3 regions of the Paenibacillus sp. J2R1T-4 genome follow, and region 3 is predicted to be linked to each of the others. Evidence: riboswitches for the same ligand, from Rfam matches in the RefSeq annotation. Region 3 holds a riboswitch; each other region holds the start of a gene.
What was found. Region 3 has a riboswitch for cobalamin ahead of metE (5-methyltetrahydropteroyltriglutamate--homocysteine S-methyltransferase). Riboswitches for the same ligand answer to the same signal wherever they lie in the genome.

Region 1: linked by a shared signal. The riboswitch ahead of AC58QD_RS30110 (ABC transporter substrate-binding protein) and the one ahead of metE (5-methyltetrahydropteroyltriglutamate--homocysteine S-methyltransferase) in region 3 are both predicted to bind cobalamin.
Region 2: linked by a shared signal. The riboswitch ahead of nrdI (class Ib ribonucleoside-diphosphate reductase assembly flavoprotein NrdI) and the one ahead of metE (5-methyltetrahydropteroyltriglutamate--homocysteine S-methyltransferase) in region 3 are both predicted to bind cobalamin.

The regions. Positions count from the first base shown of each region.
Region 1 is NZ_JCAUBA010000029.1:29,556-39,689, forward strand. Features, by position in the region: gene AC58QD_RS30065 (sensor histidine kinase) at 1-372, shown strand, start outside; gene AC58QD_RS30070 (class I SAM-dependent methyltransferase) at 374-1,171, opposite strand; gene AC58QD_RS30075 (hypothetical protein) at 1,344-1,658, shown strand; gene AC58QD_RS30080 (Lrp/AsnC family transcriptional regulator) at 1,815-2,306, shown strand; gene AC58QD_RS30085 (aminotransferase class I/II-fold pyridoxal phosphate-dependent enzyme) at 2,321-3,538, shown strand; gene AC58QD_RS30090 (aspartyl-phosphate phosphatase Spo0E family protein) at 3,664-3,930, shown strand; gene AC58QD_RS30095 (hypothetical protein) at 4,098-4,604, shown strand; gene AC58QD_RS30100 (ABC transporter ATP-binding protein) at 4,809-5,576, shown strand; gene AC58QD_RS30105 (FtsX-like permease family protein) at 5,563-7,503, shown strand; cobalamin riboswitch at 8,296-8,481, shown strand; gene AC58QD_RS30110 (ABC transporter substrate-binding protein) at 8,698-9,678, shown strand; gene AC58QD_RS30115 (FecCD family ABC transporter permease) at 9,682-10,134, shown strand, end outside.
Region 2 is NZ_JCAUBA010000007.1:180,261-190,394, reverse strand. Features, by position in the region: gene AC58QD_RS14315 (alpha/beta hydrolase family protein) at 1-761, opposite strand, end outside; gene AC58QD_RS14310 (Gfo/Idh/MocA family protein) at 964-1,956, opposite strand; gene AC58QD_RS14305 (Gfo/Idh/MocA family protein) at 1,953-2,957, opposite strand; gene AC58QD_RS14300 (neutral/alkaline non-lysosomal ceramidase N-terminal domain-containing protein) at 2,957-4,261, opposite strand; gene AC58QD_RS14295 (AraC family transcriptional regulator) at 4,472-5,350, shown strand; gene nrdF (class 1b ribonucleoside-diphosphate reductase subunit beta) at 5,376-6,329, opposite strand; gene nrdE (class 1b ribonucleoside-diphosphate reductase subunit alpha) at 6,351-8,435, opposite strand; gene nrdI (class Ib ribonucleoside-diphosphate reductase assembly flavoprotein NrdI) at 8,422-8,787, opposite strand; cobalamin riboswitch at 8,945-9,143, opposite strand; gene AC58QD_RS14275 (extracellular solute-binding protein) at 9,269-10,134, opposite strand, start outside.
Region 3 is NZ_JCAUBA010000002.1:445,172-455,305, reverse strand. Features, by position in the region: gene metE (5-methyltetrahydropteroyltriglutamate--homocysteine S-methyltransferase) at 1-2,147, opposite strand, end outside; cobalamin riboswitch at 2,298-2,489, opposite strand; gene AC58QD_RS05710 (hypothetical protein) at 2,563-3,408, opposite strand; gene AC58QD_RS05705 (amidohydrolase family protein) at 3,537-4,286, opposite strand; gene AC58QD_RS05700 (IclR family transcriptional regulator) at 4,365-5,168, opposite strand; gene AC58QD_RS05695 (SDR family NAD(P)-dependent oxidoreductase) at 5,214-5,972, opposite strand; gene AC58QD_RS05690 (aspartate aminotransferase family protein) at 5,975-7,291, opposite strand; gene AC58QD_RS05685 (M81 family metallopeptidase) at 7,295-8,815, opposite strand; gene AC58QD_RS05680 (M20 family metallopeptidase) at 8,816-10,134, opposite strand, start outside.

The DNA.
Region 1 (10,134 bases), on a different contig from region 3:
GTGGATCGGGACAAAATAGTCCAGGTGATGACCAACCTCATGTTGAATGCAATCCGATATACGTCAGAAGGCGGGACAATCACATTAAGGGTCGATTGGTCGGCAGATGTGACCATTGTGGAGTGTGAGGATACTGGCATTGGGATCAAGGCCGAGGATTTGCCTTATATATTCAATCGTTTGTACCGCGCAGACAAATCTCGATCGCGATTCAGTGGAGGGGTTGGACTTGGACTGAGCATTGCCAAGGCGCTTGTCGAGGCGCACAATGGCAATATTGAGGCGACGAGCGTTGTGGGGCGGGGCTCGAGCTTCGTGATTCGGCTGCCGAACATATATGCGGGCTTTGGCGATAGTTCGGATAAAGTCTGATTCAAGCTGATGGCTTTCTGGCTATAAGTGTGAATGTCTTTGGTATTCCTTTGTCGAATACATCAGATGAGGCATTCGCTTCTTCCACTAACTGTTCAATGATCAGTCCTGAGCTAGCTATGCCTGTGACAATCTCTCCAAGTGTCCATTTGCGCAATTTCACTTTGAGCATCGAGGCTGGATCCGTATCAGACACGAACTTGGAGTAAGCGACATCGGATTCTTCCAATGAAGTGTCGAAGTAATCGCCGGTTACCTTATGTTTGCGAATGGCAGCCGTTGTACCTTTCGAGCTAATGAGCTTGGTGGATACAGGGTGAAAGTCTTGCAAGATCAGCTTACCTCCGGAATGTAACAGCTTAGCGATAACGGTGGCTAGAGCGTTCAGATCCAAGAAATAGTGAAGGATGCCGAACTCCATCAATACGATATCATAATCACCGGATAGCTCCGTCTCCGGTAACTCGAGTACATCCTCTACGACATAGCGGATGGTTACACCAGCGGCGCCAGCGAGCTCGCTGGCGTATTTCGCATTCTCTGAAGCGAAATCGATAACGGTAACCTTCGCCCCAAGAAGGGCCATCGGTACGGCTTTACCGCCATGAGAGCCTAGCAGATTGGCAACCTTCTTGCCTTCCAAATCACCAGCATACGCAGCAAAAGAACGGATCTTGGCTGCAGGGTCTTGTGTAATTCTCGCTGCGGCTTGCTCTGGAGTGCCAAAACGATTAACCCAAGCATCGTAAGCGTGCTGATTCCATGCATGTTCATTGTTAAGATTCATTTCTTTTTGCATTATGGATTCCATCCTCTGCAGTGCATTCATTTGTAATCAGTATAATAGACAGGCCTGTAAGTCGCAAATAGTCAGGAGAGCCTTTTTGTTTCAATTGTGTTGCATTAAAATACATAATAATGCATAATAATAAGTATAGGGAGAACAAACAGATTAGAAGGAGTGGAGCCTCATGATGATTGCATTCGATAATCGGATCCCGGATTCATTCATGTTGGAACAATTGATAGGGCAGGATACGAACTATAAGTACAGATTAACAACACATGACCGAGCTTCGCAGCCTGGCAATGCGAATGATCGCTATATAGCCGTATATGATGATAATCAATTAGTTGGCTTCGGACATTTATGCATGGATGCCCCAGCAGCAGGCGATGAAGTCACTTCCGAGGCCATATTCGTTTCACCTAATCACCGCAACCCGGATCTCAAACAAACCATTCAAAAGCTGCTGCACGCCCGCAAATACAGCCGCAGCTTATAATGTCATTGATAGAAAAAAATTACTAACCCCGACAAAGATTGCGGGGTTATTTTACTTTGCATGGAACTAGGTTTGATGTATGATGGGATATAACGCGCAAGCTTACGGCACATGTAAGCTTCGTCAAGGGAAAAAAAGGATCGGGAGGTTGAAGCTATGAATGATTTGAAACACCAAATTCTAGATCTGCTTAAAGAAGACTCCCGCCGCGGTGTTGATATCATCGCGACGATGTTGGACATTTCGCAGCAAGCAGTCATCGAAGCGATCGATGAGATGGAAACGGATCACGTGATTGTGAAATACGCGACCATAGTCAACTGGAGCAAGGTAGACGACGAGAAGGTTACGGCCTTGATCGAAGTGCAGATTACTCCTGAACGAGGACGCGGTTTCGATGCGATAGCAGAACGCATTTATTTGTACCCGGAAGTGAAGTCTGTATACTTGATGTCCGGCGCGTATGATCTGCTCGTTGAGATAGAAGGTAAGAACTTGAAAGAAGTGGCATCATTCGTCTCGAATAAGCTTTCTCCAATCGAGAGCGTGCTTTCAACAAAAACGCATTTTATACTTAAAAAATACAAGCAAGACGGAATCATCTTCGAAGAGCATGTGGATGATCACCGGATGCAGATTTCACCATAAAGGAAGAGATGGCGATGATTAATCAAGAAGAGCTGCGACCAGGAACTGCAGGTACCGATAAGTCGATGAAGGATTATTTGTCTCCGCTCGTCCGCGATATTCCGCCTTCTGGAATACGCAAATTTTTTGACCTTGTGAGTGCTAGTAAAGACATTATTTCCCTAGGGGTAGGCGAACCCGATTTTGTAACCCCATGGCGTGTGCGCGAAGCTTGTGTCTATTCACTTGATCGAGGAAGAACACAGTACACCCCTAATGCGGGTATGCCTGAATTGCGTGAAGCAATCGCTGAATATTTGCAGCGTTCATTTGCAGTTACCTATGAACCTAAGGATGAGGTAATTGTGACGATTGGGGGCAGTGAAGCGATTGATCTTGCTCTGCGTGCACTCATCTGTCCCGGTGATGAGATCCTCATCCCAGAACCTTGTTATATTTCATACTCCCCGATTACCCAAATAACGGGAGGCGTGCCGGTTGGGATTGAGACCTTTGCGAAGGATAACTTCAAGCTCACGCCGGAAGCGTTACGTGCTAAGATCACGCCGAAATCCAAAGTGCTCATGGTATGTTACCCTAGCAATCCTACCGGGGGTATTATGACACTAGAGGATTGGCTGCCGATTGCGAAGATCGTGGAAGAGAATGACCTGATTGTGATTTCCGATGAGATCTATGCCGAGCTGACTTACGGTACGAAGCATGTGAGCTTTGCCGCTCTGCCAGGGATGAAAGACCGAACTATTCTGGTTAGTGGATTCTCCAAAGCTTTCGCGATGACAGGTTGGCGGATGGGATACGCATGCGGACACCCTGATCTAATCTCTGCCATGCTCAAGATCCATCAATATACGGTCATGTGTGCGCCCGTTATGGGTCAGGTTGCGGCTTACGCAGCACTTACCCATGGAATGGATGAAAAGGATCGGATGGTGGATGCTTACAATCAACGCCGCCGTCTTGTTGTAAAAGGCTTCCGCGAGATGGGACTGGAGTGTCACGAGCCGCAAGGGGCTTTCTATGCCTTTCCTTCTGTTTCCTCTACGGGTTTGTCCTCGGAAGAGTTCTGTCAAAGGCTATTGTACGAAGGTAAAGTAGCGGCAGTGCCTGGTCAAGTATTCGGGATAGGCGGAGAGGGCTTTATTCGTTGTTCCTACGCTACGTCTGTAGGACAATTAACTGAAGCTTTAGACCGTATTTCTGGTTTTGTCGACAAAATAAGAGTTGGTTAGATGAATTCAGCATACCTCGTAGTACTTTGGATACTCCCCAATGTTAGTTATTTCTGGTATATTGGTCTTAGTACCAGCGATATTAACAGCTTGTCTTAAGGTTCGATACGGAGGGAGGGGTTCCAGTGTATAATGAAGCAGGTATGGTCCATTTGTCCAATCATGGCCTTGCACGTGAACAGTCATTACCGATCCGTTGGTCGTACCGTCGTAAGCACCAAACCTCTGAGCAGGAGTCTCTAACTCTTTCGTTGGAGGAAGAGATAATTCGACTGCGAATGTCAATGGAGCAAGCTTTCTTAGACAACCAATCGTTGACGGCAGAGCATGTTGTGGATATTAGCCGGATGCTGGATGAGAAGATTAATGAATATATGCGCAAGTCCCTATAGGACTGACATTACAATCTATTGAAACCCGTTCCGCGGCTATCCGCGGGGCGGGTTCTTATTCGTCCAATAGATGGAAGAAGGTAGCGTTTTCGTAGAAGCTCTCAATATGGTATGATAACCTACAAGTAGATAGAGTATAAAGCCATGGATAAGGGGAGAAGCAGCACATGAGGAAGAAGACGTTGGCGTTAGGACTTGTATTGACTCTGCTAATCGGGGTATTAGCCGGATGCGGAGGTCCAAAAGCGGATGTCCCTATATTTGCAATGTTCGCAGAGAGCTCGCCATTTAACAAAAATGAGGAGATGGAGGCATCCCTCAAAGAAAAGGTTGGAGAAACACCAACAGTGGAATTATTCGTTACTCCTATGTTCAGTATAGACAAGATGGTCGTAGAACTCGCTGCAGGGGAGAATGGGCTGTTCATTGTGCCGAAGGCGCAGTTCGACATGTTAGCGAATCAGGATGGCTACATCAGTCTCGATGATACTTTCAAAAAAGAAGATTATCCTGCAGGTATATATAAAGACAAATTAGTTGGAGTGCCAGTGACGAATACCAAATGGTTAAAGGATCTTGGATACAAGGGCGGAGAAATGATGGCTTATATTCCATTCCGCGCAAAGGATAAAGAGAAATCGAAGCAAGTGCTGAAAGCGATCATGGAGAAATAATGCTTGAAACGGTGCCGTCCCCTGGGGATGGCATTGTTTGTATAAATCAACTGAGCAACCTGACCACGATGTGACAATAATGTAAGATTGATTTGACTCCTCGTAAGCTACTTCGATGGCTGCATGCACTTAAGTCTAGTAGGATAAGGACATAAAGTCACCCCGCTGCTCAGGACGGGGACGTCGAATGGGGGAAATCGGAAGATGAGAACAATTGTAGAAGCGAAGCAAGTGAAGAAGGTATATGGTTCGAAGGGAAGCGTGTATACAGCACTGGACGGGATTGATCTAACTATACTGGAAGGCGAGTTCGTAGGGATTATGGGTCCATCTGGCTCAGGGAAAACGACACTATTGAATGTATTGGCAACGATAGATCAGCCGACATCTGGCGATATTGTAATTGATGGAACGAGCATCGTGAAGATGAAGGAAGAGGAGCTGTCCGCATTCCGCCGCACGAAGCTTGGATTTCTTTTCCAGGATTACAATCTTCTAGATACGTTAACCGTCAAAGAAAACATTGTGCTTCCGCTGGCATTGTCCAAAACGAATGTTGCTGTGATAGAGCAGAAAGTAGAGACAATCGCGGATCGATTCGGAATCAGAGCCTTGTTAGACAAATACCCGTATCAAATATCCGGCGGCCAGAAGCAGCGGACGGCAGCTGGTCGCGCGATTATTGCCAAGCCAAGCTTACTTCTTGCTGATGAGCCTACGGGTGCGCTCGATTCCAAGTCAGCCACTGAATTGCTGGAAAGTCTAAAGGATTTGAATGAGCAGGACAAGGCTACTATTCTGATGGTAACCCATGATGCGTTCGCCGCCAGCTATTGCAAGCGAGTCCTATTCATTAAAGATGGAAAGATGTTCACGGAGCTTGTAAAAGGGAATTCATCACGCAAAGATTTCTTCAAGAAAGTGCTTGATGTGTTGTCCGTGCTCGGGGGTGGCGCGAATGACGATATTTAGTATAACGAAACGTAATATTCAAGGGAACTTCAGAAACTATCTGATTTATTTCGTCTCGATGATATGCAGCGTTGTTATTTACTTCACTTTCGTCTCCATGCAGTACAGCTCGGACATTCAGACCACCATGTTGGCTTCAACTGCAATCAGCTCTATTTTTCGGCAGGCTTCCATTATGCTAATCATCTTTGTTGCCTTGTTTATCTGGTACTCTAATTCCTTTTTCACTAAGAAACGAAAGAAAGAGGTTGGCCTCTATTCATTGCTCGGTATGCGGAAGAGTACGATCGGCAAGATGCTGTTCTATGAAAATTTGATTATGGGTGCTCTCGCGCTCATAACTGGAATTATATTGGGTACATTATTATCCAAGCTGTTCCTCATGATCTTGCTTAAGCTGCTTGGCTCGGCCGTAAATGTAAGCTTCAGCTTGTCGGTAGGTGCGATCGGGAATACAATAGCGGTGTTCACGGCCATCCTGCTGTTCACATCGATTCAAGGGTACAGATTGATCTATCGGTTCCAGCTCATTGAATTGTTCCGTGCAGAGAAAGAAGGCGAACAAGTACCCAAGGCTTCACTATTAGCTGCTCTCGTTGGATTGATTCTAATTGGCATCAGCTATTGGGCATCGGACCAGCCCTTCAAGTCCAATGAACAAATACTTAGAAATCTTGGGATATTAATGGGTGGTATTGTTATTGGAACTTTCCTTATATTCCGTTCGGGCACCATAGTATTGTTAAAGCTGATGCAGAGGAACAAGTCCAGCTATTATCGCGGTATGAAGATGATTGGCACCTCTCAATTGATGTACAGGATGAAAGGAAACGCCCGCTTATTAGCTATGATTGCCTTGTTAAGCGCTTTTACTTTATCAGCTATATGCTTGGGCTACAGTACGTACTACAGCATCGAGAAGACAGCTGAGAAGCATTCACCATTCAGTTATATGCATATATCCGAAGGGGAATCGTTTGATCGTCAAATAGAAGCTATCATTGCTCAAGACAAGGAGCACTCTGTTACGATATCCATGGATGTTCCGGTTATTAAATCGGCAGGGGAATTCTCCGATCCGTCTATGCTGCCTCCGCGGTACCTCGATGCGGATAACAAGCCGATCAAGCTAATAGCCGTCAGTACGTTTAACGAGATACAGAAAGCCTTATCCAGAGAGCTTACCATTCAATTGTCCGGGGATCAGGCTATGCCGATTAAGCCTTTATACACGAAATTCACATTTGCCGATTTCCAAGGGAAGAATCTGAAGCTGTCTGTACCGCAAGGGACTAGCACGATTCAATTTGTCGATCTATTGGAAGAGAGAGTACTGAATTGGAAATTCCCTGATTTCTATTTCATTATTAGTGATGCTATGTTCGCTGATCTGGCCAAACAAACCGCTCCATTGATCTACAAAGTATACAAAGTACAAGGCGAGAAAACGACTGCGGACACTTCCGCCAAACTGCTGGAGTTAAACAAGGGTACCGATCATGATCCGTTGTTCGCCTTTTATAAAGAATACAGAAAAGGGATGGAAGAATCAGGCCTGAACGTGTTTATTTTTGGATTTCTGGGACTCGTGTTGCTTGCTGCTACGGGCAGTATGATTTATTTCAAGCAATTGACAGAAGCACAAGCAGACAAAGAGAGGTATGCGATTCTGCATAAAATCGGCTTAAGCCGCAAACAAATACGCAGCTCCATTGCGAAGCAATCCCTATTCGTCTTCCTGCTTCCTCTACTCGTCGGGATGCTGCACAGTTCAATCATTATTCATGCATTCTCGTCCCTGCTTGGAAGTCTCATAGGAATTAACTTGTTCTTCCCTATTACGGTGTCGATGCTGGCTTATGCGGGCATTTACTTTATCTATTATGTGCTTACGGTTCATTCCTTCAATAAGATTGCGAATGCTTGAGGAGCTTGAAGGACGGCGGGTGAATTTAGTTGCAGAAAAGCAATTAAATCAGGGTGTCCGGGGTGTTTGGGCCTAATTAGTTGCAGGAAAGCAATTAAAAGTGGACTTGGTGGTCTAATAGTTGCTTTTTTGCAATTAAGTAAGCTGATTTTGGTTATGTATTGAAAATAATTGCTTTTTGGTTACTGCTTAGGTTTCGATTACTCGAATCCGTTGTGTGGTTCCACCTTCCGTATGCGAAAATCGCTGTTTTTTCCTGCTACATTTCTGTTTATCGTGGATAGTAGGAATTACAGTGAGGCGAAACTTACAGATAAGCCATGTTACTATTGTCTATTTGGGCCATTTCATCGCTCAGGCACGTAGCAGCCAATCTGACTATCCCTTATTTCCGCATTGTGAACTGATTCTCCTCAATCCAGGCCAAATAACCAGTAGCAAAACTTGCTATCCCGGAAAAAGCTGTCTTTTTCACCCAAATAACCTATACTAGCAGTGGCAAACTGGTCTCTACAGGACCTAAGTAGTAACAACCTTTTTGCAATTGACTCAACTGCCAAGAACTTCTGGAGCATAATGCACCAGAGGTTTTACATTTCATAGAGATATGATCGGTTAACCCTGAGGGCGGATTCTAACTACTGCGATCTGTGACGCATTGATGGCAAAGGCATTTCCTCCTTGCCCAACTCTGGCGCTGGCTGATTGCCGAGATGTAATCTGGTTTTTGCCGACCCTTGCCAGATAGATGACCATGGTCTATAATTCATACGTGATGCTTAATCAATAGAATACTTGGAACTACCTATAGGTGCCGTACATGTTCTTGGCTGTAAGCTTGAAAGATGACGGTTAAAAGGGAAGTCAGTGAAAGACTGACGCGGTCCCGCCACTGTGAAATAGGGATTTCTTCATGCAAGTTTGTGAGGGAATCGTAACCCTATAAGTCAGGAGACCTGCCTATATGGTGTACAGCTCTTGGAATCCTTCGAGGAAAAGGACCGGCTGAATCAGGAAGTGAACATACGTTTCAGCGCAAACAGCTCCGTTACGATGGTCACGACGTTTCCCTTGATTTGCTGAACCTCTATCCTGCCACGGGTAGAGGTTTTTGTTGTTTGTTGTTCCTAGCAAGTGTGTCCACGGTATTCTCTCGAGGAAGCTCAACTACATAGTAAGAGGGAGAATGTTAGCATGAAGAAGCAAATCGTATGGTTACTTGCTGCTGCGTTACTACTGACAAGTGCAGTCGGCTGTGCCAAGAAAGAAGAAAGTCCATCAGGGATCAAGGAGCCGGTTACTGCTTCCAGTCCGAGCCCGAGTGCAAGCCCGCAAGCAACAGCGAACAGCAAAAAAACCGTATATCCATTAACGGTTAAAGACGCATCGGGTAAAGAAGTAACGTTCACCAAAGCACCAGAAAGAATCGTATCGCTATCGCCGAGTGAGACAGAAGTATTGTTCGCTTTAGGACTAGGTAACAAAATATATGGCGTGTCCGATTATGATGATTATCCGGCAGAAGCGAAGACGAAGCCTAAGATGGGGAATCTGCAAGGGAATACAGAAGCGATTCTGGCCGCTAATCCGGAGATCGTATTCGCAGGGCTGTCCTTGAACAAGAAGTCGGTTGAAAAGCTGACAGAATTGAAATTGAACTTATTCTCTGTAGAACCTAAGACGGTTGACCAAGCAATGGAGCGTATTCTTCAGTATGGGAAAATTACCGATACTCAGGAGCAAGCCGAGAAGGTAGTAGCTCAGATGAAAGCAGAGAAACAAAAAGTTGTAGATGCAGTAAAAGGATTAAAGGAAGAGCAAAAGAAAAAAGTGTATATTGAGTTCTCCCCAGGCTGGACGGTAGGTAAAGGAGAGTTCATGGACGACCTTATTACACTGGCAGGCGGCGTTAACGTAGCATCTGATCTGGTTGGTTGGAAACAAATCAGCGAAGAGAAAATCATTCAATCTAATCCTGATGTGATCTTGTTCGCAAAGGGTGTACCTGATCTCGAGAAGACGATTCGCGGCCGCGGAGGCTGGGAAAAAATTACGGCTATCAAGAATAACGCAGTTAAAGGCTTGGATGATAACTTGTTGTCCCGTCCAGGTCCACGCGTGACGCAAGGTTTGATCGATATCGCCAAAGCGATTTATCCTGATCTGGTGAAATAACTCATGAAGAAGAAACTGTTGTTGTGGGGAGGAGCAGGCATGCTTCTCCTTCTTCTCTCCATAGTGATCAGCTTGTCGATGGGGTCTGCGCGCCTTCCCATTTCTCATGTGTGGCTGATCTTACTACACCATATCCCGTTCGTCGGGGACTGGGTTCAGGTGCAATGGCCGGAATCCTCGGAACAAATTATTATGAAAGTCCGATTTCCTAGAATAATGCTCGGTATTCTTGTAGGCGGCTGCTTGTCACTAGCTGGGGCAGGCTTTCAGGGCGTGCTGCGTAATCCGCTTGCGGATCCATATACATTAGGTGTGGCCTCAGGCTCCTCTGTGGGAGCGGCCTTCCTTATTTTGTTTGGTCTGCAGTTTGCCTTGTTCGGGCAGTGGACGATTCCGATTGTGGCTTTTACAACCGGACTAATCAGTCTATGGGTCGTATTCCGATTAGCTAATTTC
Region 2 (10,134 bases), on a different contig from region 3:
TATAGCTCAGCTTTGCTCTCTCCTGTGGAGAAAGTATGGTCTCCCTTGAAGATCCATTCCAGGTCACATTGTCCATCCGTTCGCATCCAGAACACCTTCTGGTAGATGGAACTATAATCCGGCGGAACTGCTTCATCAGAAGTACCATGCACAACCAGGACATCACCTGAAAATTTGCGAATACTAGCTAATGGTTGGTAAGTGGCAAGAGTTTCGAAAAAGTTAGGTTTGAAATTGTAGCCCAGAAAGTCAGCTGCCCCTTCTTGGATCGACTTGTCGTAAGTGGACTGTCCCACAAGACGGACGATATCATTGAAAGGGTGCGCTACAGCAGACCACAACACAAGCGATTTGACGCGTTTGTCGATCGAAGCAGTAAGCAAAGCTACTGCTCCGCCAAGACTGTGGCCGATTAGTGTTAGCCGATCGGGATCCACATAATCAACATCCAATAAATAATCCATCACGACACGAGTTTGCTCAATTAAGGAATCAAGTCCTCCTGCTCCATAATCGCCAGTACTTTCTCCGCACCCAGCATAATCAAATCTGACCACAACATATCCGGCTTGGCTAAATTGTCGGGCTGCATTAACGAATAAACGGTCCACTCCAATACGATTCCCTACAAAGCCGTGGCACAATACGAGGGTGGGACACCGATCAAGAGGAATCCCGCCGTACTCACCGTTCTTATTGGGGTAATGAATCGTGGCCTGAAGCTCTTCACGGCCATATGGAATCGTTCTGGTATGTTCCATCGTAATGATCCCTCCATTTAATTTATCTCATAATTCATATATGTTTACTTGGTATTATTACTTGCATAGTATCATCCTGCCATCAATCTGTCAATCCATGTTATTCGAACAGCAAGAAGCCTCCTTGTACCTACACAGGAAGGCTTCCCATATCTCTTATTATAATTCATATTATAGTCAATATGTCCTGCACGAATAAAAACTATAAATTCACTTTCACAGAACGCCCAAGCTTTGCAGACTCATAAGCAGCAATCGCCACAGCTGCTGATTTCAATCCATCCGCTCCTGTAACAGAGACTGATGTTCCCTCACTAAGCACTCTAATGAAATCTTGGACTAGCGGACCATCCATTCCATCGCCCCAGAAGGAGCGTGACGTCTTCCCGCTCTCACTTATATATACTTCATTCGCCTGGGCGAAACCATTCATACTGATTACACCCTTCGTACCGACAATTTCCATAGTGACATCCGCCCCATGAATGTAACCAGTTGGTCTGGACCAGCTAGGATCCATGATTCCAATTGCTCCATTGCGGAACTTTACATGTATCATCCCTGCGTCGTCAATACCCAGATTATCGTGGAACAGCTCCCCGACCTCTGCATACACTTCTTCCGGCTCCGATTGAAGAATCCAGTTCATCAGATCCATAACATGGACGGTGTGGTCGAGGACAGCTCCTCCGCCTGATAGAGTTGGATCAATAAACCATCTACCGGGCATACGGCCCTTATTGGTCCCTTTTATCGCCAATATATCCCCGATAGCTCCTTGATCGATTGCGGCTTTGGCATCACGGACAGCTGCCAAGTAACGGCATGGGAATGCCGTCATTAACTGAACATTATTGTCCCGGCAAACGGCAATCATCCCTTGCATTTGTTCTATTGATACCCCGAGCGGCTTCTCACACAACACATGTTTACCCGCACGTGCTGCATCTGCTGTATACCGGCCGTGTTCAATATTCTCGGAGCAGATGACTACAGCATCTATATCTGTTTCCAGAAGCTCCATATGATCGTCATAATAGGGGATACCCAACTTCTCTACATGTGTTGCCACTCTATCGTACTCCGGGTCATACAAGCCGACTATTTCAACATTATCGAGCTTCATCAGCTCTAGTAAATAGCTGTTCCCATGAGAGTGTGCGAAGCTGATCATTCCGATACGGATCGTTCTCATCTTGCTACCTCCCCTGCTGTATGGCCTGCAATTCGGACTGGTTGACCAGTCTGGAGTGACTGTACGGCGGAGTGGGCTAATTCAACGGCGCTTACCCCGTCTTGAGACGTGACAACAGCTTCCTCGCCTGTTCGGATGCAGTTCAGGAAATGTTCTAGTTGAACAACGAACGGATCCTTAAGTGACGGGCGCATGGGAAAATCGACACCTCTATGTGCGCTTTGTTCCGGATCGTTCTGTTGAACGACGAGCGAGACACTATTGCGGCTGTCATGGCGGAGCACGCCGTCTGTACCAGCCAATTCAACTTGTGTCAGGAACGGCCCCGGGTAACCCCAGAAAGCTTCCAGGTTAGCGATGGCTCCGCTCTCAAAGCGTATGGTCACCGACGCGTAATCCACCCCTTCGGCTTGTTGATTCACAGCAAACACAGTCTTCGCGTCTCCAAGTGTCCAACGCAAGAAATCCAGGTCATGAATCATTAAATCGAAGAGAATGCCCCCGCTTCTAGCCGGATCGATATACCAACTGCCTGCAACGGGATGTTTGCTCGCTCGCTTAGCATGTGCGACTCCGACTCTTCCAATGGTACCGTCCTTCACTTTCTGACGCAGCTGAACATACTCAGGGAAGAAGCGCAATACATGGGCAGGAAAGAAACGAACCCCATTCCGCTCACAGGCTTCCGCCATTTCCCTTGCATCCTGAGGATTAAGTGCAAGCGGTTTCTCGCATATTACATGTTTGCCGCTCGCCGCAGCCTTTAGAACAACCTCTTTGTGCATATGTGTAGGCAGCGTAACGCATACAACGTCCACTTCTGATGAGGCAATTAGCTCTTCATACGATGTATAGGCCGTTACTCCGTATTTAACCGCGCACTCCGCAAGTACGTCTTCCGAACGGTTGCTGATCGCTGTAAGGTGTACATCGGGTATGGTGCATAAACGCTCCATATACATCTTGCCCATCGTGCCGCAACCGATTACTCCAAAATTCATCACGATTCCCCCCTGACATGGCTTGAGGCAAGACGCTCCAATGTTTGTCTCACCGGTGTCTCAATCTCAGGCTCCAGCTTGGCAGGCATATGGAAGTAATATGTGGATTCGTCTGCCTCATAACCGTTATGCCGCAGTTGATATGCCATCGGCACATATCCAATCATCCCGTTAGAATAAGCAACGGGAAGTACATCTGGATTAATTGACTTCAAATACAGACCGTACTCCACCACTACTTCAGCATTCATTGCAAGCAAAGACAACCCCTCAGCCACGTCCAGACGCAGAAACTCCATCGTTAAAGCAGTAGCTCGCTTGTCGAATCGGGCTAACATTTCAACCGCCCATTCGTCATAAGGAGATTTACCCGCTTCAACCAGTGATTTCAGCTCATCCCGATTAGCCAATGGTCGAAGCTGCAAAGGCACTTCAACCTTCGTACCGGTGAGCAGCTTAGCAGGCAATACGGCTAGCGGACGATTTAACGTTGCTATCACAGCCTCTGCAAGCTTATCTCCGAAGTAAGCTATCTTTTGACGATCATCCTCCAAGCTCGGGTCTGCAGATTCTACATATATATTAATATCTGCTGTGCAGCCTTGCAGGAAGAGACAGACAGCCCCGTCTAGTTCACGCTCCAACCGTTCCATCGCATGACCTGTGAACTCAGAAGAGAGCTCGTTGGCATTTGATATTACAGGGTGACAAGCATAATGCACTAGTAATGCCTTGGCTTGCCCTGATGCCGAAGTGAACCGAATAACATTCACGTCATGATCAACAGGTCCCTCTGGATTGGGTCCTCCTCTTACCTTCCCATCTATATACTTGCGTCTTTGGATGCCGTTGTAACATTCTCCTGCTCCTCTTTCGACTGTAACCGGTTCCACATTCAGAAGTGCCTCTTCTACCGTTTGATAGAGCAAGGCTTCCAGTCTATCCACATAGTCGGCATCAGCGGTGCCTAATAACCGATGAAAGTTAAAGCTCGCTTGAGGACCCGAGTGACTATGAGTCGCGTTAAGAATAATACATTCCGGATGCAGACCAAAACGGTTGAACAATTGATTGCGAATCGTTTCCATTCGGTCGGAGCCCCACCATAATATATCAGCTGAAACGATTAATGCTTGGTTCCATCCGCCATTCCCATCTGCTTGCTGCAGAAAAACGGCTCTTAGAAATATACGGCTGATTACCGATTCATAAGGCTTATTGCCGCGGACAGCAAATCCCGATAATGGAACGGGGTACTCTGGAGTAATATCCGTTTTGGCGCAGCCTATTTGCAAGTTCGTCATCTTAGATTTGTCCTTTCCTTCATGCTTTTGTACTTCCTCTTATAGTAAAGGACAATACATGTTCATGCATGCCAAAATAGTATGGAAAGAAGACAAATCTTTATGCAAATGGTCGTTTGGGAAGGCCATCAGTCTACCTTCATTTGCAAGCTTCTAACCGGGCTGGCTTCTATGATACAATTAAGCTTATTAGGAATGGGAGGCAACTCGATGACGATTTTTCCAATCTATGAAAACGCACTGGAACTGCGTAATGTTACGGAAGACATGTTCCCCTTCTACATGGGCATTCATACGATAGGAGGCTACCCCGTTCATCATCACGAATTCGCCGAGATTGGCCTAGTGCTCAAGGGCAAATTGACTACACAAGTGAATGGAATCAAATATTCGTTTCAGCCAGGCACTTTGTTCGTCCTATTGCCTCATCAAATCCATGATTTCTCTAATGATACAGACAGCTCGCTTGAGCTTGTGTGCTGTATGTTCGATATCGGAATCTTAACAGACGGTTTAGTTGAGTCCGAGCTTAGTGCTTTATTGCTGCGAATCGGTGACGACATTCTGCCCTACGTTCATCTTGATGGTGAAAGGCTTGATACCATTCAGCGGATATTCCTGGATATCAACCGTGAGTATGAAGACAGGAAGCTGGGAAGGAATAGTTATTTGCGGGCTAAGCTTGTGGAAGCGATTATGCTTTTCGTGCGTTCGAATTCTGCGGTAGGCAGTCCAGAAGCTCCACGTTTGGCGGAGAAGAGAAAAGATACATGGAAGCTAATCCAATATGTAAACACTCATTATATGCAGGAGAATGTAACCTTGGAATTATTATCGAGCATGTTCAAGGTGAGTGTTCCTTATATTAGCCGTACTTTCAAAGAACTCGTCGGTCAAAGCTTCCTGAGCTACTTGCATGCGCTCCGCATCCGCAGAGCCGCAAGCCTGCTCGCCTCGACCGAGATGACCGTGTCCGATATTGCTACCGAAGTCGGGTTCGAGTCCTTCCGTACATTCTCCAGAGTGTTCAAAGAGTTGAAAGGGGTTACTCCCTCGGAATTCAGACAAACGGTCGGAGGCCGGCAATAGGGATTGCCGTGAGCCTCCGACCGTTTTATGTGAATGAGAAGTCTTCATCCCTCAGTTGTTCTACGTGAAGCGTACGAACATAACCGTTCCCCTTCTTGGAGAAAAAGTCATGTTGTTTGGTTCTTGTACTAATCCCATTAAATACAATGGGGTTGACTTCTTCTTCAGGGAAATGAGGGTCAAGTCCCAAGTTCATGAGCGCCTTATTCGCATTGTAGCGAACATAAGCCATAACCTCTCCGTCCAAACCAATCTCGGTATATAATTCGCTTGTATACGCTATTTCGTTCTCATATAACTCTTGGAAAAGAGCGAACAGCTCCTTCGTGACCTGCTCCTTCTCCTCTTCATTCAACTGTTGGAACACTTCCTGTGCCAATGTCCCTACATACAAGCCATGGATGCTCTCGTCTCTTAGAATGAGGTCGATAATCTCCCCGCTGCTTGTCATCTTACCTTGACCCGCCAGATACAGCGGATAGAAAAAACCGCTGTAGAACAAGAAGCTTTCCAAAAGCACCGACGCTGACATAGCCAGGTATAAGGATCGCGTGCTTGTAATATCTTCATAGACCGCTGCTATCCGGCTAGCTTTCAGCTGTAAGCGTGGATTCTGCTCCACCCAACGGAATATTCCATCAATTTCTTCGGAAGTTGCAAGCGTGGTGAATATGCTGCTATACGATTTGGCATGAATCTGCTCCATCATCCCCATGAAGGATAATACAGCTTTACGCTGCAAGCCGTCCACATGCTCCACGATCTTCGGCATCCCGACACCGCCTTGAATCGTATCTAATAAAGTCAATCCGCCGAGCACCTTCTTATATAATTCCTGCTGAGCTCGTCCAAGCTCCATCCAGGACATTTGATCATCCGATAGAGGGATCTCCTCGTCCGTCCAAAATTGCATAACATTTTGCTGCCAGAAGGCTAATGTATAATCATCATCCGGACGGTTCCAGTTCACTGCTTTCACTCTAATTGCCCCTTCCTGTTGTTATACCGCGCAGCTCGTGCATTCCTCTACGGATAAATGTTTCGTTCTAGTGTAATAAAGTGATTTCAATCCCTTGTGGGCGGCGTACACATATAATCTTGCCAATTCACGAGTAGTTACATTGCTGTTAACGTGAAGTATTGTTGATATTCCCTGATCCACATGAGCTTGAATTTCTGCAATAAGGTCGATCACTTTGAATTGATCCATATTGTAAGCTGATTTATAAAAGAACACATTATTAGGTGACAAATACGGCATCGGATAATAAGTAGTCGAATTTGCGTACGTGCGTGTCTCTATTAGCTCTACTACGGGCATAACGCTCGAAGTGGCGTTTTGGATATAAGAGATGCTTTGTGTCGGTGCTATGGCCAATCGATAAGCGTGATACAGACCGTGCTGCTGCACTTGATCCCTCAGTCTCGCCCAGTCCTGGCGGTCCGGAATGGACATCCCTTCGAATAGCGCTGCCACCTTTGCAGTTCCTGGAGAATAGTCCTGGTCCAGATAGCGATCAAAATAAGTGCCTGACGCGTATTCCGAACGATCGAAATCTTGAAACGTTATTTGACGGGCCTTTGCAATCTCCATGCTTTTCTCAATAGAATAATAATTCATCATCATGAAGAATGTTCTGGCAAAATCTCTCGCTTCCGCACTCTCATAGGCAATACTATTCTTCGCAAGATACCCGTTCAGATTCATGGCGCCCAAACCTACGGAATGCAGTTCAGAATTAGCTTTACGTACTCCAGGGGCATTCTCTATTGTAGTGAAGTCGCTTACGGTCGTTAAGGCTTCCATGCCTAGCTGTACCGACTCTTTAATGGCCTTGCGATCCATGACGTTGACTATGTTAAGAGAAGCCAGATTACAGCTTATATCACGAAGGATCTCATCAGGCTTGTCATAGTCATGAATAATGGACGTTTCTTGCAATTGGAATATTTCGGTACACAGGTTGGACATCTTCACAGACCCTAGCGCTTTCAAAGCATGCACGTTGTTAGCGTTCGACTTATTCATGATATAAGGATAGCCGGATTCCAGCTGAATCGTAGCGATCTTGGTCAACATCTCCCTTGCACTCATCACAACCTTCTTCGTTACTTTCGGGTTGTCCAGCAGCTCCTCATACATCTCGTCCAGATCAAGATCATCCAAGTGCTTGCCGTAAGCTTGATAGACGGAATACGATCCGAATACGTTTAGCGGTTTGTTCTCCTCTGCCAGCTTGTATAGCTTGTTAGGCACGATCAGCCCAATGGACAATGTCTTAATTCGCGACTTCTCATCCGCATTAATTTTCTTGCAATCCAGAAACTCCAATACGTCCCAGCCAAAAATATTATAATAAGCGGCGCCGGAGCCTTTGCGTTGGCCCATCTGATCCGCATACGAGAATGCATCCTCCAACAGCTTCATGATTGGCATGATGCCCTTTGCTGCGCCTTCTACACCTTTGATCGGTTCGCCGCGTCCTCGCAGCTTGGACAGGTTGACAGCCACCCCTCCGCCGATTTTGGATAATTGCATACAAGTACCGATAACATAATTAATCGAATTGAGAGAATCATCCGCCTCGAGCAAGAAGCAGGATACCATCTCGCCTCGACGGCTCTTACCCGCATTTAAGAACGTTGGGGTAGCCGGTTGCAATCTTTGCTCCATCATGGCGCATGCAATCCGTTTGGCCAGCTCTGCATCTCCGCGTCCAAGGAACAAGGCTACAATAGCTACACGATCCTCGTAACGCTCCAGATACAGTCCCTTGTCATTCGTCTTGAGAGCATAGTCCTTATAAAACTTTGAGATCGCCATGTAGGATTGAAATTGAAACTCGCTGTCCGCCGTGAGATTGTACACTTCTTCCACTTGTTCATATGTATACTGGTCGAACATATTGGTATAGTAATTTTCCTCTATCAAATAGTTCAGTTTCTCTCTTAGAGAAGCGAAGGATACACTCTTAGCTTCCACTTCCTCCATAAAAGCGGCAACCGCTTCTTTGTCCTTGTTCAAGTCGTAGAATCCATCGATTCCTTTGTTCATCAATTGGTTGTTCAGTTCAATATGCCGCAACGCGTCTCATCCCCTCTTGAAATCGTTCTACATCGCTAGTAGTTCCTGACAGTTCAAATTTATGTACAATTGGGACCGCGAACAGCTCAGCAAGCGTATCGGCGCTCTTGGCGAAGGAAGTACCCCAGTTCCGGTTCCCGCTTGCGGAAACACCTTTCAAATAGCCGCGATTACGTCGAAGAAAAGAAATTACATTATCCGGGGCGTTGCCGAATCCGGTTGTATAAGTAACCATTACGAAGGGCTCGTTCAGGTCTTCCCGTTCACAATCCTGCAGCTTCACTGCCTTCACACCGAGCTTCCTGACGAATTTCTCAACATTCCCGGTGCGGGAGTCATATACCACTAACATGATGTTCTCATCCTCCAATATAAAAGGTGCATCTGACTCGGGTAGCGAAGTCAGACACACCTTGATCATGAATGGTCCTATACACGATTCGTCCATTGGACGAATCATGATGCATTCTTGCAAGCTTGTCCGACACTTCCCTATCTCCCGTAGGTTACACAGTGTCTATGAACGGGCAGGTCTCCTGGCTTCAGAATCATCACTCGATCCACCTTCCCGGCATAGCGGCCAGTGGCTTGTCGAATCGAGCTCTTCTGTTACAGTGGCGGGACCGCATCGGACTTTTGTCTACCGAATTTCCCTATTAAGCCTAGTAGGCAACTACCTCACAAGGCACCCATTCACATCAATATATAGTTGTCTTCTCAAAGATTATATCAATATATTGAAATTGTCAATGAATAACTAGCAGATTTGACCATGAAAAAACGACTTAGGACTATAGCCCTAAGTCGTTTGTTTTGCGTCATTTTTCTGACAATTAATTGTCAGCTTTGAAGGTAATCGTCTTACCATGCGCTTTGGCTACTTGCTCGGCATAACCTTCGAACAAGCCTTTACCGCTGTACTTGGTCATCAACTCTTGACGATATTTCGGCCAATTAGAAGCATCCTTCTCGTCAAAGATGATTTGGGTATGGAACTTGTGCATTTGAGTCCGGAATGCAGACAGATCCATTCCAGGGATCGGTGATACGTTAGTACCTAAAAGGGCATACTTAACTTGTTTTACACGCTCCAAGATTTTACGGTCACGATCGGTTTCGTTAGGATCAATCAACTCAAGCCCAAGCGCTTGTGGTCCGATGTTGATGTTGCCGGCAATTCCTGCATAAATATCCAGGAACTTTCCTTGATCGGAAATATCACGTTTGTATGCCGCAGGATCAATAGTGATTTTTTTACCTTCTTTTTTATAATGAGTGCCTTCTTGACCATAGTGTGTCAGCAGGAAGCCTTCTTCACCTACGAGCCAGTCCATAATCTCTACAGTACGTTGAATTTTGTTTGCAGGAGCTTTGGCACTGAATAGGAAAGGTGTACCTGGAAGCGCTTGATAGCTCGCTCCATTCGTATTTTCGATGTGGAACGGCTGCCAATCAACGGTTTGAACACCTGTTGTATCTTTTGTCTTTTTCTGTATGCTATTCGCTGCATTATCGAAGGCATGAGTACGGTTGCTGGAGTAGAAAATACCGATTTTGCCTTGTGCCGCTTTATCCCATTGTACGCCAGGCTTGTTGAGGAACCAGTCCGGATCAACTACACCAAGAGCGATAGTTTTCTTAATGTCATTGAGCACGTTCTGAGTCCGGATATCGCTGCCTGCATCGATGAATTTGTCGC
Region 3 (10,134 bases):
ATCATATTCACCATCTCATCCACTGAAGGAACCCTCGGGCTATGAATATCATAAACGCCAAGCCCGATGCCTTTCGTGTAAGTATGGTCTTCGAAGCTGTGAATCAACTCGCCGTGGCTGCGGGACGTTTCAATAGAAATGACATCGGCATCCAAAGCTTGGATAGAATCAATAATGTCATGAAACTCACAATAGCACATATGGGTGTGAATTTGGGTCGTATCCTTTACGGACGCTGTCGAGATCCTGAAAGCAAGAACAGACCATTCCAAGTAAGCAGCCCAATCGTCTCTTCTAAGCGGCAACCCTTCGCGCAGGGCGGGCTCATCCACTTGAATCATCTCAATACCTGCGCATTCCAGAGCTTCTACCTCCTTGCGCAAAGCCAGGGCGATCTGAAAAGCAACTTGTTCACGAGTAATATCATCCCGAACGAAGGACCAGTTCAGAATCGTAATCGGACCCGTCAGCATTCCTTTTACAGGCTTGGAAGTCAACGATTGTGCATAGACGGTTTCCTCTACGGTCATCGGTTCATCAAAATGTATATCCCCATAGATGACGGGAGGCTTCACACAGCGGGAGCCATAGGACTGTACCCAACCATTCTGGGTAAAAGCAAATCCGGGCAGCTTCTCACCGAAAAACTCAACCATATCGGTCCGTTCGAACTCGCCATGCACCAGAACATCCAACCCGATTTGCTCTTGCAGCTCAATCCAGGTCTTGATCTGCTCCCGTACAAAAGCATCATACTGCACCTTCGATGAATCTCCTTTTCGGAACTTCAGCCGTGCTTGTCTAACCTCAGCGGACTGCGGAAAGCTGCCAATCGTTGTCGTGGGCAGGAATGGAAGCTGCCACTTCTTCTCTTGGACAAGACGGCGCTCTGCAAAAACACAGTTACGGCCGGAATGCAACTCTTTCTCAGCTTGCAGCTGCTTGATTGCTTGTTGCACAGCTGCCACATTACGTGATGAAGATTGGTTAAGGTCCAGAATGGCTGTTCTATTGCGTTTCATTTGCCTTTCGATAGCTCCATAATCCTCGTTGATTGCTTGAGTCAAATCTCTCACTTCATCGAGCTTCTCATTGGCAAATGAGAGTGCTTGGCGCAATACCGGATCCAGTTTACTCTCCCCTTCCGCGCTGACAGGAGCATGCAGCAAGCTGCAGGAAGGCTGGAGCACAAGCCGCTCATGCGGAACGACTTGGCAAATCCGCTCTAGAATCGTAAGTTTGGCATCGTAATCAGAGCTCCAAATATTACGCCCATCGACCAATCCGACTGCCAACACTTTATTTGTTGGAAAGCCATAAGCCTCCAAGCTGCTAAGATTAGCTCCCTGTCCATGAACGAAATCCAGTCCGATCGCATCTACAGGAAATGCCACTAGTTGTACATAATGTTCAACAGACTCGAAATAAGTTTGAACCCATATCTTCAGCTTTGGTGCAGCTTGCTTCAATTGTTCATAGATCGAGGCAACCAGCCTCATGTCAGAATCCGAGACATCCGTCACTAAGCTCGGCTCGTCGATTTGAACCCATTGCACCCCTTCCTGCTGTAGCTCCTGTACAATCTGAATGTAAAGAGGGACGAAAGTCTCAAGTATAGAGGCGAGTTGGCTTGCAGGGTAGCCTTTGGAAAGCTTAACGAATGTGTAGGGTCCGACGAACACCGGCTTACCTTCGATATTCAGCTTCTCCTTCGCCTCGCGGTAAGCAGTCAAGGGACGATTCTCAACCAGAACAGGCACTGCATCTTGAAGCTCAGGTACGATATAGTGATAATTCGTATTGAACCATTTGGTCATTTCGCAGGCGGTTGCCTGTTGATTCCCCCTCGCCATTTCATAATAGGTGGAGACTGGAACTACTCCGCCCTCATACGAGAAGCGTTTGGGGACTAGACCGAACATAGTGGACATATCCAGCATATGATCGTACAAACTGAAATCATTCACAGGTATGATCTCGATTCCTTTGCTCACCTGTACCTGCAAATTACGAAGACGGATGGTCTCCATTTGTTGCGAGAACTCCGCCTCCGTCAGCTTCCCTTGCCAGAACAACTCAAGCGACTTCTTCCATTCCCGGTTTGCGCCGATTCTCGGGTAACCCATATTGCTGCTTTTCATGATCATTTTCCTCCCAGTTCCAATTTTCTGATAAGAAACCAACAAAAAAAGACATCTCCACCTCGTAACAAATACAAGGTAAAGACGTCCGTCATGTTTTGAGACAACTCAAATAAGCACCGGTCATCTAACACCTCCCTATCTCCCGTAGGTAAAGCAGTGTTGTTCAAATAGGCAGGTCTCCTGGCTCCAGAATCATCATCGTCAGCTTGCCTTCCCAATCGAATCGATCAGTGGCATGGTGGCTGAGACTACTCTGTTACAGTGGCGGGACCGCATCGGTATTTCACCGAACTTCCCTTTTAAGCTCTAGCCATAAGCTAGAACACCTATTTCCACAATATGAAATTATTGCATTACAACTGTATCATCATACTCTTCCAGCACAAAACCGTCAATGCAAGTTGCAAAAAGAATAAGTCTAAACGGGATCAAGTGCTCGATATTTGGCTCTTATTGCCTCACGATCAGATTCATTCAATCGGGGACAAGTGTAACAATATTGCCCTTCCCCCGTCTTATAGTATAGGCAGCAGGCATTCTTCATCTTCACTTGTTTGTCTGGGTTGCGGGAATCCTCTATGTAACGAATCTTTACATCAAGCGGGTTTTTAGTCCGGCCGAAGATCAATCCACTCAGACTGCACAAGCAGTCATAATCATCGAATAACCTATTCTTCCCGACCGAGATAGCAGCAGAGCTTTCCGGTGAACCAGCTATAGATTCCTCGATTTCTTGGTGAAATACCTCCAAGAAATAATTCATTCGGGTTGGGAATTGACCCCATAGTTGTCCTGCATCAAGCCCAGAGACCTGCGAAGCGCACTCTATGATAGGGCGAGCCGTCTTCTCATAGTAGGAAGATAGTATCCGTTCGCGCCATTCATCTCTTGCTGCACAATCCGATGGAGCAGCCTCTTCCGACCATGGGTGGATCACAAAAGCAAAGCGAGAATAGCCGGTCTTCCTGTCCGTGTACAACTGGATTGTAAGGTTAGATAACGTGACATCGAAGCTTCTGTTCCAAATCGAAACAGAATATTGCAAAGCCAGCCCTAACATACTTAAAAAACCGCAGAAATAAGCTGCCGGTGCTGTCGTTTCATCGGCCTTGATCAAAGGTTTATAAGTTTGCAGCAGCTCGAGTATGGTCTCAGAGTGTAAAAGATCTTCACCTCGAACAGAGAATACAGGCTGCTCGCGTTTCGTTAAGACCACATTGAACTTATGCTCGAGTATATGGAGATCAACACTTCCTGCATTCATGCTCGGTTCACCCTTAATATAATGTTATTCATTATCAGACCGATATTGATAATCATTTTCATTATAAGGCGAAGAAAAAGCTCTGTCTAGTGACAGAGCAATATTACATACAAAATAGACTGCAGTAATTAAGCTGAGACCTTCAATCGGAACAAATCGATCGTGTTCTGGGCTAGAATCTGATTGCGTTCAATCGGTGTCAGATTCGCTTCCAGTACTTGAGCGTAGTTGGTAATATAGGAGCAGCCCGGCATGTCTGAACCGAATAACACCCGGTGTGCACCTAGCTGTCTTACGGCATAATCGACTTCATCCCGACGGTATAACGAACCGGAAATGTCAGTCCACACATTCGGACAATCACGAATAGCCTTGATTCCATGGTAGTTATTGCCGCCGAGATGCGCCATGATGAGCTTGGCTTGCGGATAACGTCTTGCCAGGTCGGCGACATGGGTGCCAATCGATTCATCCGGATATTGACCCACCGCTTTGTGAAAAGCATGCAGCAAGATCGGGATATCATATTCGATACATTTCTCAACTAGCGGAAACACGGACGGATGGTTGCAATAGGTAGCAATCCATAACTTCATGCCGATCATCCCGTATGTTTCCACCCCATGGCTTAATACATCTACTGCATTGGCGTGAAGAGGATTGATGTAGACATACCCCTCTGCCACATCAGGATTCTCTTTCATGAATCGCGCAATATCAGCATTATGTCCCTTCACTGCTTCTTCAGAAGAGTACTGAGCAGCAATACCGGAGACGAATACTTTATCGATTCCATAACGTTCACAGTTCTTAAGTAAGTCATAGGAGTGTTGATCATAACGATCGCCCCATATATGTGTGTGCATATCAATAATCATTCTGTACCCTCCCAATTGTGCGTTAATTCAGCGCGAAATCCTGAGAGTACTTAGTACTCTCAGGATTGGCGTTAGCATTTATTGTTTTTGGAAAAATCGTTGCACGCTAAGCTCGCGCGCTCCTTGTCTTACCGCCTCCACAACTCGCTGCCAGGAGTCCTCATCGACTCTTGATAAAGGAATCGATACACTCATCGATGCTACGATATCACCAGAAGCATTTGATATTGGAGCGGCAACACATTGGATCCCTTGCACCGATTCGCCGCTGCTGAAAGCAATCCCGTTCAGTCGAATCTCGCTCAACTGCTGCAACAATTCATCCAGATGGGATAAGGTTTGCTCTGTAAGCCTGCCTAGCTCACCATCGGGATACAGATGGATTACTTCCTCATCACTCATCCCGCTTAATAATACTTTCCCCATTGCCGTAGCATGCAGCGGCAGCTGCATCCCGAGATGGGACACGAAACGAACGGGATGCGTGCTCTGTTTCTCGGCAATATAAAGCACTTTGTCACCATTGCGAATAGAAAGAAAAACAGATTCATTAATGTCATTAATGATTCTTTGGGCAACATGCTGAAATTCAGTGGCATAGTCTCGGTTTAACGATACTTTACTGCCGATCTCGAACAGCTTGTAACCTAAGCGGAAGGTCTTTCCGTGCTTGTCAGTTTCCAAGTAGCCTCGATTCAGCAAGTTCTGAAGCAGCTTATATGCACTGGAGGTCGGCATGCCAAGTTTGCGGGAGATATCCATCAGACTAAGGGTGTCTTGTTCTTCGGCGAACAGCTCGAATATATCCAGGACACGGTCGGCCGATTTCACCGTAGCACTCGGACGGTCCGTTGCTTGATCCTCAAAATCATCTTTCATCATTAACCTGATCCCTTCTGTGTAAACGAACTTTCGGACTTGCTTTGGTCAGGAGAGCTTAATTAATTGCCCGCCATCCACTACTAACGTCTGCCCTGTCATGTATTTGGAATCATCAGATGCCAGGAATACAGCAGCGGTAGCAATTTCTTCCGGTTGACCGACGCGGTTCATCGGAATGGTCTTCAGATACTGCGAGATAACCGGAGCATTCTGAATCATAGGTTTGGTCAGACGAGTCTCGATGAAGCCAGGACATAATGCATTCACTCGAATGCCAAGCGGAGCAAGCTCCAATGCCATCGACATGCCCATGCTGATCATGGCACCCTTGGTAGAATTGTAGTGCACTTGATCCGCCTCAGCCGCCATCCCATTCACACTGGACATATGGATAATCGAACCTTGAATACCTTGGTCTACCATGGAGCGAACAACACCCTGACTAACAAGGAACGTCCCCTTCAGGTTAATCTCCATATGACGATCCCATGACTCCTCCGTAATCTCCAGGAAAGGTGCTGGATCACAAATACCAGCATTGTTGACCAGGATATCGATCGAACCCCACTCCTCAAGCAGACTCGCTACCATACCATCCACTTGTTGTTTGTTGCATACATCAACCGTGTAGGCCTTAGCTGTGCCGCCTTGAGCTGTTAACAGCTGAACGGTTTCGTCCAGTGCGGCTTGACCGCGTCCGCATATCGCAACCTTTGCCCCTTCTCGAGCATATTGAATGGCGACACCTTGACCGATTCCGTGTGAACCGCCAGTAATAAGAGCAACTTTACCCTGCAGTCTCATGATTAAGCCTCCTTAAGCTTGGAGAACACATGATCGATTGCCGTAATCGTCGCATCGATATGATTCTGTTCATGGACAGTAGACAAGTACCACAATCCGTTCGGACGGACGAGGACACCTTCATCTAACATAAGCTCGGCGAACTTGGCATATAAACCTGCGTTGCGTTCTTGGAACTCGTCGAAGTGGGACACTTCATCCCGATCGATGAACATCATATGGAATACTGGACCGATCTGATTCACTACACCACGGAATCCGTGTTTGGTGAACAGCTCTCGTATGGAAGAAGCTAGTGCTTCGGCTTGTCCTTCCATTTTAGCATATACCGCCCCATTGTTGCGTTGCAAGATTTCAATGATCGCAAGCGCTGCAGCAGTGGACACAGTATTCCCGTTCAATGTACCCAGGTGACTTACTTGTTCGGTATCGATCAAGGCCAGTATTTCTTTACGACCGGCAACACCGCTAATAGCAATTCCGCCGCCCAATGCTTTCCCGACCGTTACAAGATCAGGTTTAATCCCGAAACGTCCGTGAGCACCGCTTATTCCCAGGCGGAATCCCGTGATGACTTCATCCAGTATAAGGACGATGTTATGTTTTTCTGTTAACTCCCGCATGGTTTCCAGATAACCTGGAAGCGGCATGATACACCCTGAATTGCACATTACTGGCTCAGAGATGACGGCGGCAATATCGTTCCCGTGCTTCTCTAACGTAGTTTGCAAGGCTTCGAAATCGTTCCAAGGCAGCAGAATCACATCAGACAAGCTGTTCTCGCTCATCCCTTTAGTTCCAGGAGGTGTTAAGCTGTTCCCGCTATCCGTAGCTTTTTGCATCATGTCCGGGCTAGGGAATGAAGTGAAAATCGAATCCGACCAACCGTGATAATGGCCGTGAAAACGAACGACCTTGCTCATACCTGTGTAAGCTCGGGACAAGCGAAGCGCCAGCATGACAGCTTCCGTACCGGAACCGCTAAGCACTACTTTATCTGCGCAAGGAAGTACGGAAACGAGCTTTGTTGCTAACTCGATTTCGCCATCGTGCTGAAGTCCGTATGTGTACCCGCGTTGCAGGGCGCTGTGAATACGCTCCGTAAGCTCAGGGTTGGCATGGCCCAGCAGAGATGGACCATAGGCAAGCATATAATCAATATATTCATTGCCGTCCACGTCACGAACCATAACTCCTGATGCGGATTCTGCGTATAACGGTGTAGGCTTCATGGAGCCGCGCAGCGTGCTCGCTACTCCGCCTGCTAATACTTGTTTGGACTTTTGCAATCTTTCTTTGGAGCCTGTATAAGTTCTCATGTGTTATCCCTCCTGGGTATGTGGAAGATGAATGGCGTCCTTCGGATCCAACGGATACAGAGGACGTTTCAGGTGTTGGTAAGGAAATAAGTGCAGATTAGCGCCGCAGCAGCCAGGTGTATCAACATCGATGGCGAGCTTCGCGATATCGCCAAATGCGGTCTTCCAAGCGATCGCGGACTTGACCACGATCATGTGGAACGCTTGCGGCTGGAGGCCGACCGACAGCACATGACCGGGGTCCCATGGTGCGACCCTTTTCTCGGTGAGCACGATCGTTACGGGACCGGCCTCCACGACGGCGGTCAAGCCCATCTTCGCGCGTTGGCCGGTCATGTAGCGGCCCACGTGCGTATAATCGCCGTCGAACAAAGTGCGGACGCGGCCTTCGATGGGCACGGGATTACCGTGCCAGTTATCCGCTTTGCCGCCGACGGCGCAGCGCAGTGTGCCGCCGATGCCGGCGGTGGCCGCCTGCCGAACGGCCTCGGCGTCGCAGAGCACGATGAGGCTCGACTTGCTCGCCTCGAGCAAGTGAGGCAGCATGTGCGTGCCATCCGCGGGTGAGCCGCCTCCGACGTTGTCGGAGCCTTCCACCAGGATGACGGGCCCTTCCTGCTGCCGCACCGCGAGCGCGACGGCATCCGCCGGTGCAACTAGTTGCACCGCGAATTCGTCGCGAATAGACCAAGCGAACGACGCGAGCTCATGCGCGCATCGTTCAGCAAGAGCAAGGTCATCGTCTGCGGTGACGATGAACGACATCCCGGCGTCCGGGACGTCACTGAACGGGAAGCCTCCGATGACCGTTACGTTCAGAATGGTCGGGTTCTCCTCCCATTCAAAAGCAAGGTCCATTACGCGTTTGAATGGACCCGAATCTGTCAGCATCCCCTGCGGTGCCACTAACAAACCCGTGTGGAGGAACACACGAACAGGCTTCACCTGCCGGGTAATCACTCGATGCAACAGGTGAACAGCTTCCACAGCGCGATCATACACGTCTACATGCGGATAGGTATCATAACCGACTATGATATCCGAGAGATCGACGAACTCTTGCGTTACGTTGGCATGCAGATCAAGCGTAACCGCAATCGGCATCTTGTCGCCCACACGCTCGCGCACACGGCGTACGATGGCCCCTTCAGCATCCCATTCCGATTCACTGACCATCGCGCCATGAAGAATGATCACCGCTCCATCTGCGTTCAGATCAATGGAATTCGCAATTCCCGCAGCTATTGTCTCGAATGCATCATCTGTCACTGTCCCGCTTGGAGTAGCCTGCGTGTAGAATCCAGGTATTAACTGAAGACCTGCTTCTCGAGCGCCATCAATCACACCGCCCATTGAAGTTCGAGTACCTGTATACCGGTCCAGATATGCTCGTTCACCCTGAATCCATTCGTAGGAGAAGGGTTGGAGCCCGGTCTTACCCGGGGCAAAGGTATTCGTTTCATGAATACATCCGGCTACCGCTATTGTCAGGGACTTGTCATTAGACTTAAGTCTACTGCTCATCTAGACGCTCCCTCCCGCTGCTCCTCGATCTTCTGCAATTCCGCACCAGTTAGCGATAATTTCCGAGTACCATCGAATGAGCTCGAAGTAGCTGGCAAGATCTATATACTCATCGGCAGCATGTGCATTTTCTCCTGCAGGTCCGAGGACAAGGGCTGGAGTCGAACTATAGACATTGAACATAAAGCCGTCACACGCAAAAGGAGTACCTTGCTGCGGACCTGGATCACGCCCGAGGGCGGAATGTCCTGTTTCATTAACGACGTTAAGGAATTCCTTGACGGAATCACTTTCTCCCATCTCACTGCCAAGTAAATAACGAATAGTAGGAATGATCTCAGGACGACAAATCGCCAATTCTGGATATTCGTCCAGGTTCTCATCGATAAACGCCCATAAGATCGATAAGATCTGCTCACCAGTCATACCCGGGTAGCCTTCGATCCAGAAATTCATCTCGCCGGTTGAAGGCACCTTCTCTTGATACAGTCTATTTGTATCTCCAGCCAACATAGTCTGCAGCAATACTTCTAAAGGTCTGCCCGATATACTCCACCATTTGGTGTTCGGGAATTTCTCGTTATAATACACTTTGAATTTGCGAAGCAGGTTAGCGAAGGCAACCATAGCCTCAAGAGCGCTTACTAGCTTTTCCCCATTAAATGCGATGCCGCCCTTACCTTTAAACTTCGCTTTGAACAATCCACCGCCAACATGAGCAGGATTGATGTTCAGGTTAGTCGGCTCTGGAATAATCGCCATATCCGCATGCGGTCCATGAAGTCGGCCAGCAAGCGTTCCGTTCGCTCCACCGTGTTCTTCATCTACTACACTTTCAATAAAAACATTTCCATTAAGCGTTACACCTATCTCTTGCAAACAACGGACAGCGATGATGGCAGCAGCCATTCCGCCTTTCATGTCATAGGAACCGCGTCCATACAGCTTACCATCCACAACTTCTCCTGAAAAAGGTGCGTATGTCCACGGATCCGTACCTTTGTACACAGTATCCGCATGACCAGAGAATACGATGGAACGACCTCCTCCTTGTCCGACGAAGTTACCATATACATTTGGTCTGCCTTCATAGTTACGCCCGCTCATATAAGCTTCGTGCTCCGTGAGACCTTCCACATCATTGAGATCATAGGAAGTAATCTCTGCTCCCATATCAGCTAGGTAAGCCGCATAAAAAGCTTGCACATGAGCTTCGTTCCCTGTAGGTGGATTGTTTTCACTAGGAATCTGAACAAGCTGCTGGGCTAATTGGATGGCTGCTTGCTCATTCTTGTCCGTCCATTCTCGAATACGTGCTG